One region of the Paenibacillus sp. GM2FR genome, then DNA from elsewhere that is predicted to be linked to it. Evidence: riboswitches for the same ligand, from Rfam matches in the RefSeq annotation. Region 1 holds a riboswitch; the other holds the start of a gene.
What was found. Region 1 has a riboswitch for cyclic di-AMP ahead of PAEVO_RS12580 (C40 family peptidase). Riboswitches for the same ligand answer to the same signal wherever they lie in the genome.

Region 1 (5,451 bases):
GGAGTGACGACGATGCTGCTTGAAATTATCGCAACATGCGTGGATGATGCCATCACGGCAGAGAAGAATGGCGCGGATCGTCTGGAATTAATCACGGCGATAACCGAAGGCGGGCTTACGCCGGGAATCGGGCTCGTTGAAGAGGTTGTGAAAGCTGTTCAGATTCCTGTTCATGTCATGGTCAGACCTCATAGCAGATCCTTTGTGTACAACGAACATGATATTGCTACCATGATCGCGGAGGTTAAGGCGATCCGCAAGGCAGGTGCAGCTGGCGTAGTGCTTGGTATGCTGACCCCGGAACGGAAGATTGACGAGGTCTCCTTGGTCAAAATGCTGGAATGGACAGGTGATATGCAGGTCACGTTCCATCGGGCCTTTGATGAATTGGAGGATCAGCTCGAAGGGCTGCGTACCTTGCAGAAATACCCGTCCGTTACCCGCGTCCTAACGTCGGGAGGACCGCAGCCTGCACCGCAAGCCATCCCAAGAATTCGGGAGCTTGTAGAACAAACGGCAGGCAGTGAGCTGAAAATATTGGCTGGTAATGGCCTGAAGTGGGAAATCATACATGATTTTATCGACCAGACCGGTGTGAGCGAGGTGCATTTCGGCTCAGCCGTCCGGTACGGTCGATCAGGGCTGAAGCCCATTGATCCGGTTGAGCTGCGATCATTGGCTGACAGCTTACATCAATAGAAGTAGCAAACCTATCGGAAACAGGTGAACAAAAATTGCAAACCGTATGGAATAAACAGCAAGAATTTGTGGTTGGCGTTGACCTTGGGGGTACGAAGATCGCGGCAGCGCTCTTTGATTCCGAAGGACAGCTGCTGAACCGGGAGCAAATGGAGACAGCGGGTGCGCGTACGGCCGAAGAAGTGGTCGCGAGAATTACGAACATGATTCGCAGCGTGTCGGGCGGCCACCCGCTTCGAGGCGTAGGCATGGCTTCACCCGGAACGGTTAACAGCCGGGAGGGGATCGTCATTCATGGTACGAATCTGCCGGAATGGACCAATGTTCCTCTCAAAGCTTGGATGGAACGCGATCTGCATACGGAGGTTCAGGTGCTGAATGACGCCAATGCAGCTGCATGGGGAGAGTATGTAAGAGGTGCCGGAAGAGGGTCGACGAACATGATATACGTGACGCTAAGCACAGGCATCGGTTCAGGCATCGTGCTGGACGGGAAGCTGTTCCTGGGCAGCAGTTCTTTTGCAGGGGAGCTTGGGCATCATATCATTGATCCGAGCGGTCCGCAGTGTAATTGCGGCAGCCACGGCTGCTGGGAGGTATTTGCTTCAGGAACGGCCATCGGTTTGGCAGCATCCCAGCGGATGCTCACCCAGCCCAGCGTAATTTCTAAACTGGCCGCAGCCGAGGCCGGCGTCAACGCCAAGCATGTATTCGAGGCTAAACGTCTTCATGACCCCGTCGCTGTGGAGGTCATCGATCGTGCTATTTATTACATGGCGCTTGGTCTGGTTAACGTCATTCACAGTTTTAACCCCGATCGCATCGTGATTGGAGGGGGAGTAAGCAGAGCAGGCGAGCTTCTATTCCCGCAGCTGCGGGAAATGACAGATAAGCTGGTCATGCCATCCTATCTGGGTACGTACGAAATCGTCCCTGCAGGACTTCGGGACGATGTGGGTCTGGTTGGAGCTGCGGCCTTGTTCCAGTAGCCTATGTGTAAAGAGAACGTTACGGATAGGATAAAGAATGAAATAGAAGTTAGATTGAGAGCGTTTGGATCGGCAACCTAGTTTCATGTTAACCGAGCTTAAGCGAATTTGACAAAAGCCGCCCTTCAAGGGCGGCTTTCCAACTATTTATGGAGAGAGCGGGAAACGGAGCGATCATTTTTTTCGTTATAAGTCCGTAACATGTGACAAGTGATAGGCGTGAACCGTAAGCCGTCATCCGTTTTCACTGGAGGCGAGTTTTTGGTTTCCTGGTTAGGTTTGTTTGTATCCGACAAACAATAAGCGGTTGCTCGCACTTTCCCGCCCGCCGGCGGAAACCGCCGGCTCCAAACCCGCACGTGGAGTGACCTGCAGGCTTGGAGCCGGCGGCTGCCGCTACTCCATGTACTTCGATGCGTCAAACGTAATCATGGACGTATGATTGGCATGTTCAATCAGTGAAGAGAGCTTGGTTACTTCGCGTTCCTTCTTGCGCGCTTGCGCCTGATAGGCTTCCGGATCATATAAGGCGACGTTGAACAGCGTTACGGCACCGTCTCCGCTGCCACGGCTGCTCTGCCGCTCCAGCTTCTTGCGGGAGCCGAGATGAGCAAGCTGTCCGATATCGCTGCGTATCTGTTTGGCCAGCTCGATCGCTTCCATGATGGTCATGTCGGAGCCGTTCCAGCTAATGGTTTGCGTTGTATTGGAGATGGCCATCAGCAAATCCAGCTTTCTGTAATCCGCCGCGGCGGCTTCGATCTCTTCCGTAATGGCATCCACGCTGCGTGCAGGATATTCCCGCCGTTTCCCCTTTTTCAATGATCGTGCTGCTGTTATTCAAGCGTTCCGACATCAATTGATTCATGAGACGATTGATTGCTGCCCGGACAGCCAAAGCTTCAGCCATCGTAATTTGAATCATAAGTGATCGATCACCTCTTTAATTTCATTTCTGAATATGTAAACGTATAAATCTGTTAAAAGTTGCTAGATTACTAAAAAAAGCAGTTCGAACAGGAAAGCAGAGTTACATAATTGTCATGACTGTGTGAGATGGTTAACAAATGGACGCCCGAAATTAACCATCTTTACGACAGTTCCAAACATAAAACGATAGATTCTTAGGATATTATTGACAGCATCCTTGCTTGTATACTATATTAAGAGAAGGTTACAAAACGTTAATGAATTTTGCCGAATTTCGTTTGTGAAAACGGGGGAACCGTCTTGGGTGAATTACTCTTGTATATAGAGTATAGGGAACCTTCAACCGAACCTTTAGCTAACTCCGTAGGCATCGAAGGAGAGAACATATTTTGAAGAAGTTTGTCATCACTTTGCTAGGGTCTGCAATTATTTTTTCTTCTGGTGCCGTATCAGCATTTGCTGATCAACAACCGAATTTTCAGTATCAAGTGAAGCAATTGGTAGGAACTCCATACAAATGGGGCGGAACGACTACCAGCGGGTTTGATTGCTCCGGATTTATTCTGTACATGTTTAGAAATTTTGATATGGATCTTCCACGCACTTCCCAAAGCCAGGCTAAAGCCGGTGAACATGTGGATCGCGAAGATCTGCGGGTCGGAGATTTGGTATTCTTCAATACAAGTGGCAGCGGAATTTCCCATGCAGGCGTTTACATTGGTGATGGACAATTTGCGCATGCTTCCAGCAGCAAGGGAGTCAGAATCAGCAAGCTTAGCGATTCATATTACGAGCCGCGTTATGTCACGGCGCGTCGTGTGTTGAGTCAAGAAAACTATGCGAAGCTGGTAGGAAGCGCAAGCTAAATGGATTAATTGCAGTTTAGGATTCGATACATAACCAGAAAGCCTGACAAAGGGATGCCCTTGTCAGGCTTTCTTTTTTTAGATATCAGAAAGTATAAACTTCGAAAGCTTGTGACTTCCTGATATCGCAAGAAAAACATCTATTAACTGCGGTCTGTCATCTGTGAAAGTACGTCGATAGACGTTTTTCTTACGATAAGTCTATCATCCCACAGAGGTTGTTCGGTTACTCCTTAACGACAGAGGCATTCACAGCAGCTTCTATTCCATTATTATAGAGACGGAACAAGCCAAGGCGCCAGAAAGCAGCACCTTTCAGATCATAACGCTTGGCCAAGCCGAGCTTATCGTCAACGGAAGTGGCGGTTTCACTGCTTAAACTGATGCCGAGCAGGAGCTTCTGCTTCGGGACACCTGCTTGGAGTGCCAACTGGATCGCTTGGTCCACCAGACTGTTTGGTTCGGGAACCTGAGATTTGGTTCCGACCGGATTGTACTGATAAGCCATAACGATGAGATCATCAGCGATGGAAGCCAGCGTCTTGTAATCATAGCCTTTGTAGGCGCTATTCAATGGCGGGACCGCTAAGGACAGGGCAATGTCATTTGGCAATGCCACCTTCAATTGCTTGACGTAATCATTGAGCAGCTTCTGCTGCTTCACGGCATCCAATTTAAAACCGAGTCCTTCAAAATCAAGCACAACGCCGCCGAACCCGTTATCGGCAACCGCGGTTGTGATGCCTTCAATGGACTTTTCGCGCAGACTGCTGTCGCTCAGGACTTTGGTTAATTCTCCGTTTCCGTCCAGAGCATAAACCATAAGGTACGGTTTAATCTCCTGATCCGCCGCATCCGCAACAATCGATTGCGGGGTCACGTCGCCGGCCGCCCCTGGCAGACGATACTCGTCGCCTTGAAGCGTAAACTGGCCATCACGATCGATGCGGCTCCAGCCAAAAGCGACTGAATTCATGGATCCCACGAGATCCCGTTCTTGGAAAGATTGCAAAGCATAGAAGGCTCTCAAATGCATTTCGCGCTGGGGCGATACGAGAGAGACCGTGCGAGTCGCCTGATTCCAGCCGACGTCGACACCGAATTGGCTGCTGAAAGAGCTAAGCGGGATCAGCACGCGGCCTTCCCGTTGGACTGGAGGAGCTGCAAGCTTTACTTTTTTACCGTTGACGGTCGCCGTCGTGCTTCCCACCTGAAGCAGGACTTCCGTCGTTTGACCTTTCACCTTGCCTATAGCCTTGACGGTTTGCGTCTTGCTGTTCCACGTGATCTGAATGCCCAGTGCTTCACCGACCGTCCGGAATGGAACGTAGGTGACCCCTTTGTCTACCCGCGGAGCCGCATCGAAGGTTAGTGTCACATCATCCAGCTTTACCGAAATGGCAGGCTCAGCATGTACCTGACCGATATGGGGTGCGGTTCCGATAAAGGATAAGGCAAGAGCGGCAGCGACAGCTGTTTTTCCTATTCGTTTATGCAGCATGCTTTTGTATTTCCTCCGATCCATTAAATAATAGAATGATTTCATAGAATATGGAATTTGGTCTAGCATACGCTAGTATAGCAAAATTTTCATAGAGTTCCAATTCCGTGATGTCAATGTCATAGAATAGATAAGAGTAAGCATGTTGATTTTTTAAACTTTCCAGTATAATAAATGGAGGATTTCTTACATAACCTGATGATTACATGCATAGGGGGATAACGCGTGTTTAAATTCTGGAAAAACAAAAAGGGCGGGGGAGATAAATCGTTGAACCCGGCAGCGGAAGAGATGATCGAAGCCGTACCGGATCCGATCATTGAGCTTACAGGCCGCGAAGTTCAGCGCAGCGTGGCTCCCGTTCTAGGCATGACGGTGCTTGACTTGGCCGAGCGGAATGACGTCGACTGGAACTCTTTTTGCAAAAGAGGAACTTGTGCCCGCTGCCGCTGCATGGTGGTGGAGG
Region 2 (5,451 bases), on a different contig from region 1:
CGAGCAAGGACGGGGATATAACCAATGTGCCGATCGTGTTCGCCTTTGAGGATGGCAAAACGGTGGAGCGGACCTGGAGCGGCAAGGACGGCAAAGTTACTTACACCCTGGAGTACAGCACTCCGCTCGCCTGGGCCATGGTTGATCCCAAATACTCCATCGTCCTGGAGAACAAACACATCAATAACTATATGAAGGCAGGAATGGATCCGAAGGTGGTTACACGCTGGAATCTCAGTATTACCAAGCTTGTGGAGACGCTGTTCGGCAGCCTGTCATGGTGAGGGGGGAGCACATGAAAAGTTACGCAGGCCAAGGGTGGACCAGTGTTAAAGACCAGCTATACGTCTCGATTCTGCTCTTCTTATACCGTTTGCTGTGGGGATACTGCCTGTACCGACTCGTAAAATCGGCAGTCGTTCCCCTTCTGATGCGATATCCGGATTCTGCCCCTAACGAGCTCAGCCGTCTGTTATTCTTCTATGAGGGCGAGATGAGCCTAACCCTGAGCAGCACGGTCCACACCTACGGATGGCTTCTGGCCGGTTTGCTCCTGATCCGGATGGTTCTCACCCCGCTCATTCGGGCCGGCATCTTCTACAACCTTCACCAGGAAGCCAAGGGCGAGCGTGGTTTATTCTTCTTCACTGGCATGCGCAAACTGTGGAAACCTGTAACGCTATTCTATCTGATTGAGCTTATTCTCACCTTTGTGCCCGGTTACTGGCTTCTGCCCAAAATTCTTCCGATTCTGCTAAATGGGATTCAGGAGCCTGTTCTGCTCCTTCATGCACTGCCGTATGCCGTTGGCTGGTTCTTGTACGCCTATCTAATCCGCCTGTTATTGCTCTATATGCAGTTCGGGCGCACGGGAGACTTTGGTATGATCAGCTCTCTCCATGCGCTCTTCCGCCGCTTGGGCACGGCAGTGCTGTTATCCATCACCATCGGCGGATCCGCCTGTGTCATTCTGTTGCTCCTGAGCTCGGCTTCGCTCTTCTGGGCCGGGTTGATCGGCTTAATTATTCAGCAGGCCTCTTATTTTCTGAATGGACTTTTCCAAATTTGGGTAATTTCCGCTCAATATCATTTGTGGAGAGATTCCTCCTCATCGCATCCTTAATCGTTACAATTCGTTACCCTGAAATGATGAAACATGCTCGCGAATAAGCTGTAATCCGAAGTGACACGTTTCTATCCGGGTCTTGATTTTACAAAGAATAAGAGTTCATTTATCCTCTATATTACAAATTTCTGAGCGCCAAATTACAAAAAAACCTGTTTCCCCAAGATGGGGACAGGTTTTTTTGTTTAAAAATGATCTTTCCTCGTTTGCCAAATTGTTAATACTCTGCTAAAATAACGAATATGTTAGTAACAACTTTGTCATCTTTACTGTAACTTTTTGTTGGAACGATGTAAATTCGTTATCTATGTTGGAACGTCAGACGTCAATGAATGGGTTCATCAACATTTTAAGGAGCCGAATTCCCATAACGATATGGGAAGCGGGGGATCCGTTTTGGGTGAATTGATCTCGCAAGAGAGGGATCATAGGGGACCTTCAACCGAACCCTTAAGCTAACCTCGCAGGCAATGGAAGGAGCTTTTGTTTTGAAAAAGAAGTTAACGGCTGTTTCTCTAGGCCTCGCACTCGCACTCACATTAGGGACCGGAAGCGCTTTCGCCGATTCCAAATTAAATACTGCAATCAAACCAGCCATTGGTGTCTCTTATAAAACAGGCGGAACCACAACGAATGGTTTTGACTGCTCCGGATTCACCAGCTATGTTTACAAGAAGCTTGGCCTTAGCCTGCCGCGTACATCTGCAGCTCAATACAAAGTAGGTACGGCAGTATCCAAGAGCAACCTGAAAGCTGGCGATCTCGTGTTCTTCAACACATCCGGTAGAGGTGTATCTCATGTGGGTATATATGTTGGGAGCGGCAAATTCGCTCATTCCTCATCTTCGCGTGGTGTCATTATCAGTCCGCTAAGCCAGAGCTATTATGCCAACCGATATGTAGGCGCTAAGAGAATTATGAGTCAAAATACGTACAAATCTGTAGCTGTGAACTACAATTAATGTTGGAACTTTATTGATTTACTCTTACAAGAAAGCCCTGGGCTTATGAGATTGTGCCGATCTCATCCAGCGGCTTTTTTCTTTTGTTTATTCTGTCTATACCTTTATAACGTTCAGGACAACGGAAAAGTTCCCGCTTTTCGAAAAAAAATGAAATTTATTCTACAAGTTCACTTCACTTCGCCATGTCTTCACATCTTCTACCCTTTATATACCCTTCTCTCCCTTCATTAAACACCCATTTTGGAAAAATATTGATTTTATCCGATGCTTCGACGGCTAATGCTATTGAAAAATAGCGAAATTCACCAAGAAATAATTGCCAATCTCGCTTGCTGTCTGATAGAATGGACGCAGTAACAACTTTGTCATTAATGTAAGTGCTTTAATCATAGATTGCTATGCCGAATTCCCGGCCGAACGGGAAGCGGGGGAACCAACCCACGGGTGAATTGATCTTGCCGTCAAGAGATCATAGGGAACCTTCAACCGAACCCTCAAGCTAACCTCGCAGGCAACGAAAAGGAGCTTTCCATGCTGAAGAAAACATTATCGACAGCAGCCCTGAGTATCACGCTGTTGTTCACTTTGGGCGTTGGCAGCGTGTTTGCGGATCGTGCGCTGGATCACGAAATCGATAAGGTGCTAGGTACAAAATACAGCTACGGCGGCACGACCACGAGCGGATTTGACTGTTCCGGCTTCACCATGTATGTATATGCTAAACTCGGTCTGAAGCTACCGCATCAATCCGGCTCTCAATTCGACATGGGGACAAGTGTATCCCGTAAGGAGCTGCGCGCTGGCGATTTAGTGTTTTTCAACACATCGGGCCAGGGCATCTCCCACGTCGGCATTTATGTCGGCGATGACAAATTTGCCCATGCCTCCTCCAACCGCGGCGTGGTAATTAACCGCCTTTCAGAGGAGTACTATGATCAGCGATACGTGGGTGCGAAGCGTATTATGAGCAATGATAAGTATGAAGAGTCAACCGGTGAAACATCCTAAGTTATAGAGGCTAATCATCCTATACATACTGCTTGCCCGTTAAAGGAGCCCTTACCTCTCTTTGACGGGCTTTTTGATGTGACTTGAATATTCGTAAAATGGTTATTATTCATGCATACGATAGGAGGATTTCGCAAATGGATGCAACACCGATTTCATTTCACACTGTAATCATGCGTGAAGAGCACGCGGAAGAAATATGCGCCTGGACCTATCCTCCTCCCTATAATATCTATGGCTTTCTTCCCTGGGAGCAGATGAAAGGGCTTGAGGTGGAGTTTGGCGATCCGGACATTCGCCAGAGGCAGTACATCTCGATTCTGGATGAATGGGAGGCCCTTTGGGGGTTTGCCCAACTGTTTCCGATGCATGAGGTTACACGAATCGGACTTGGCATGCGGCCTGATTGGTGCGGGCGTGGAATGGGTAAACGGTTTATGCAGACGATTGTCCGGGAAGCCAGGCGGAGGCGCCCTGCCGACGAAATTGACCTGGAGGTGTTGACCTGGAATGAGCGTGCGATTCGCGCTTATCAAAGGGCGGGCTTTCACATCACCGATACGTACGAGCGGCTTACGCCAACGGGTAACGCCCTTTTCCATTGTATGGTGTATGAGCCCCCGGCAAATGAGGAATAGTAATCTTTGTCTATATGAAAAAGCACAATTTTGTGTACTTTTTATGAAGCCACGCCGTATAGTTGCTTTTTTTGTCACAACTGGCTATGCTGTCTATGGATGTTGGTTTATAATGGAGACAAGTGCAAAAGTGCAGTATACATAGAAGGGACGATATGACGATGCAAAAATGGATCATGAGCGGATTGTTCTTCGTCGCATGTGCGTTGGCTATTGCGCTGATGTTTACGCTCCCAGGTAAGGAACAGGTAGCTCAGGAAGAGAAGCCGACCATGCCGGAAGTGACTCTCGATGCTGCCGCAGCGGAAGCTACACTGAAAGCAAGCTGCATTAGCTGTCACGGCGACCAACTTCAAGGCGGCGCTGGACCGGCTTTGAATCAAGTGGGCGGACACATGGATGCGGACGCGATCTTCAACGTTGTAACCAAAGGTCGTAAGGGAATGCCTTCCTTTAAAGATCAACTTAAGCCTGATGAAATCGCAAACATCGCGCTGTACCTTGCTGAGAAAAAATAAATCAGCTTATACGCAAAACACGCCTGCACCTGGAGTTCTTCCTGGGGCAAGCGTGTTTTTACATATTCGGGACCTCCGAGGGGACTTACCGTCTTCCCCTTCTATTGTGCCGCCTTGCCATCCTTCGAACGACTCTTCTCATAGGCTTCGTTAAACTGCTGCGCTTCCTTAATATCCACAGCCGTGATGCCACCGTCGTCCCAAGAAGTGAGACGAAGTGTAACGACTTTATAATCTATGGTGATGTAGGGGTGATGTCCGAAAGCTTCCGAAATAGCTGCCACTTCATCAACAAAAGCGATTCCCTTCATGAAGGAGGAGAAGGTATACTTCCGTACGATCCATCTCCCTTGTTCAAATTCCCAACCCTCAAGCTTTTCCAGATGAGCCTCTACTTCTTGCTGCGTATAAAGCATCTTTTATCTTCCTCCCCGAAAAAAACCTATCTTAAAGCCGACTGACACGTAATATGGGCTATCTGTCATCTATTCTATTCTGCCCTGTATCTGTTGATAACTGGAGTGATTACACAAGGGCCACAAAAGCCAACTCTTCTTCACCGATCAAAATATGTATTCGATGGTTCGTCTGATCATGCATGACCACGCCGCTGCCAACGTTAATCACCGGCTCTGTGCCCAGCGCATAAAACAAATCCTCTGCCAGCGCCTCATGAACCTCATTTTGCTCGGCTTCACCCAGATTGCCCCAATCCTCAGCTTCCATTTCAAAGAAGACATAGCTGTCGGAAATTCGCCCGACCGCCTCGGTTAGTTCTGCCAGAATTTCGCCATAATCCCTTCCGTGCTTAACGCCCATCTTAATCACTCCTTTCCTTGCCGTACTTAGCTTCGTTTCCCTTCCTTCCATTATACCGGAAATTACAACTAAAAAAAAAAGCCCGACCTGACGATAAATAGGATAACGCCCCACATAAGGGGCCCGGTTCTCCATGAGAGCCGTTCTGACGAATGGATTCGTTATTTTATTTCTCACGGATGAGGTGTGGTATGGAAATTTCAACAATTATAGGCTTAATAATCGGTATCGTCGCGGTACTGGTGGGCATGATCCTGAAAGGTGCCTCCCTTCTCGCTTTGTATAATCCGGCAGCCTATCTAATCATTCTTGGCGGTACGGCAGCAACTTTATTCATCGGATTTCCGCTAGTCGAGCTGAAAAAGATTCCGAAGCTG

Region 2: another riboswitch for cyclic di-AMP. It lies ahead of PAEVO_RS32955 (C40 family peptidase); the one in region 1 lies ahead of PAEVO_RS12580 (C40 family peptidase).

The regions. Positions count from the first base shown of each region.
Region 1 is NZ_MKZM01000008.1:2,830,665-2,836,115, reverse strand. Features, by position in the region: gene PAEVO_RS12595 (copper homeostasis protein CutC) at 13-699, shown strand; gene PAEVO_RS12590 (ROK family protein) at 735-1,688, shown strand; gene PAEVO_RS12585 (hypothetical protein) at 2,085-2,510, opposite strand; cyclic di-AMP (ydaO/yuaA leader) riboswitch at 2,874-3,004, shown strand; gene PAEVO_RS12580 (C40 family peptidase) at 3,008-3,484, shown strand; gene PAEVO_RS12575 (stalk domain-containing protein) at 3,711-4,985, opposite strand; gene PAEVO_RS12570 (2Fe-2S iron-sulfur cluster-binding protein) at 5,211-5,451, shown strand, end outside.
Region 2 is NZ_MKZM01000014.1:52,860-58,310, forward strand. Features, by position in the region: gene PAEVO_RS32940 (M1 family metallopeptidase) at 1-284, shown strand, start outside; gene PAEVO_RS32945 (hypothetical protein) at 296-1,123, shown strand; cyclic di-AMP (ydaO/yuaA leader) riboswitch at 1,472-1,611, shown strand; gene PAEVO_RS32950 (C40 family peptidase) at 1,615-2,088, shown strand; cyclic di-AMP (ydaO/yuaA leader) riboswitch at 2,481-2,620, shown strand; gene PAEVO_RS32955 (C40 family peptidase) at 2,626-3,099, shown strand; gene PAEVO_RS32960 (GNAT family N-acetyltransferase) at 3,237-3,737, shown strand; gene PAEVO_RS32965 (c-type cytochrome) at 3,899-4,255, shown strand; gene PAEVO_RS32970 (4a-hydroxytetrahydrobiopterin dehydratase) at 4,357-4,671, opposite strand; gene PAEVO_RS32975 (hypothetical protein) at 4,781-5,074, opposite strand; gene motA (flagellar motor stator protein MotA) at 5,266-5,451, shown strand, end outside.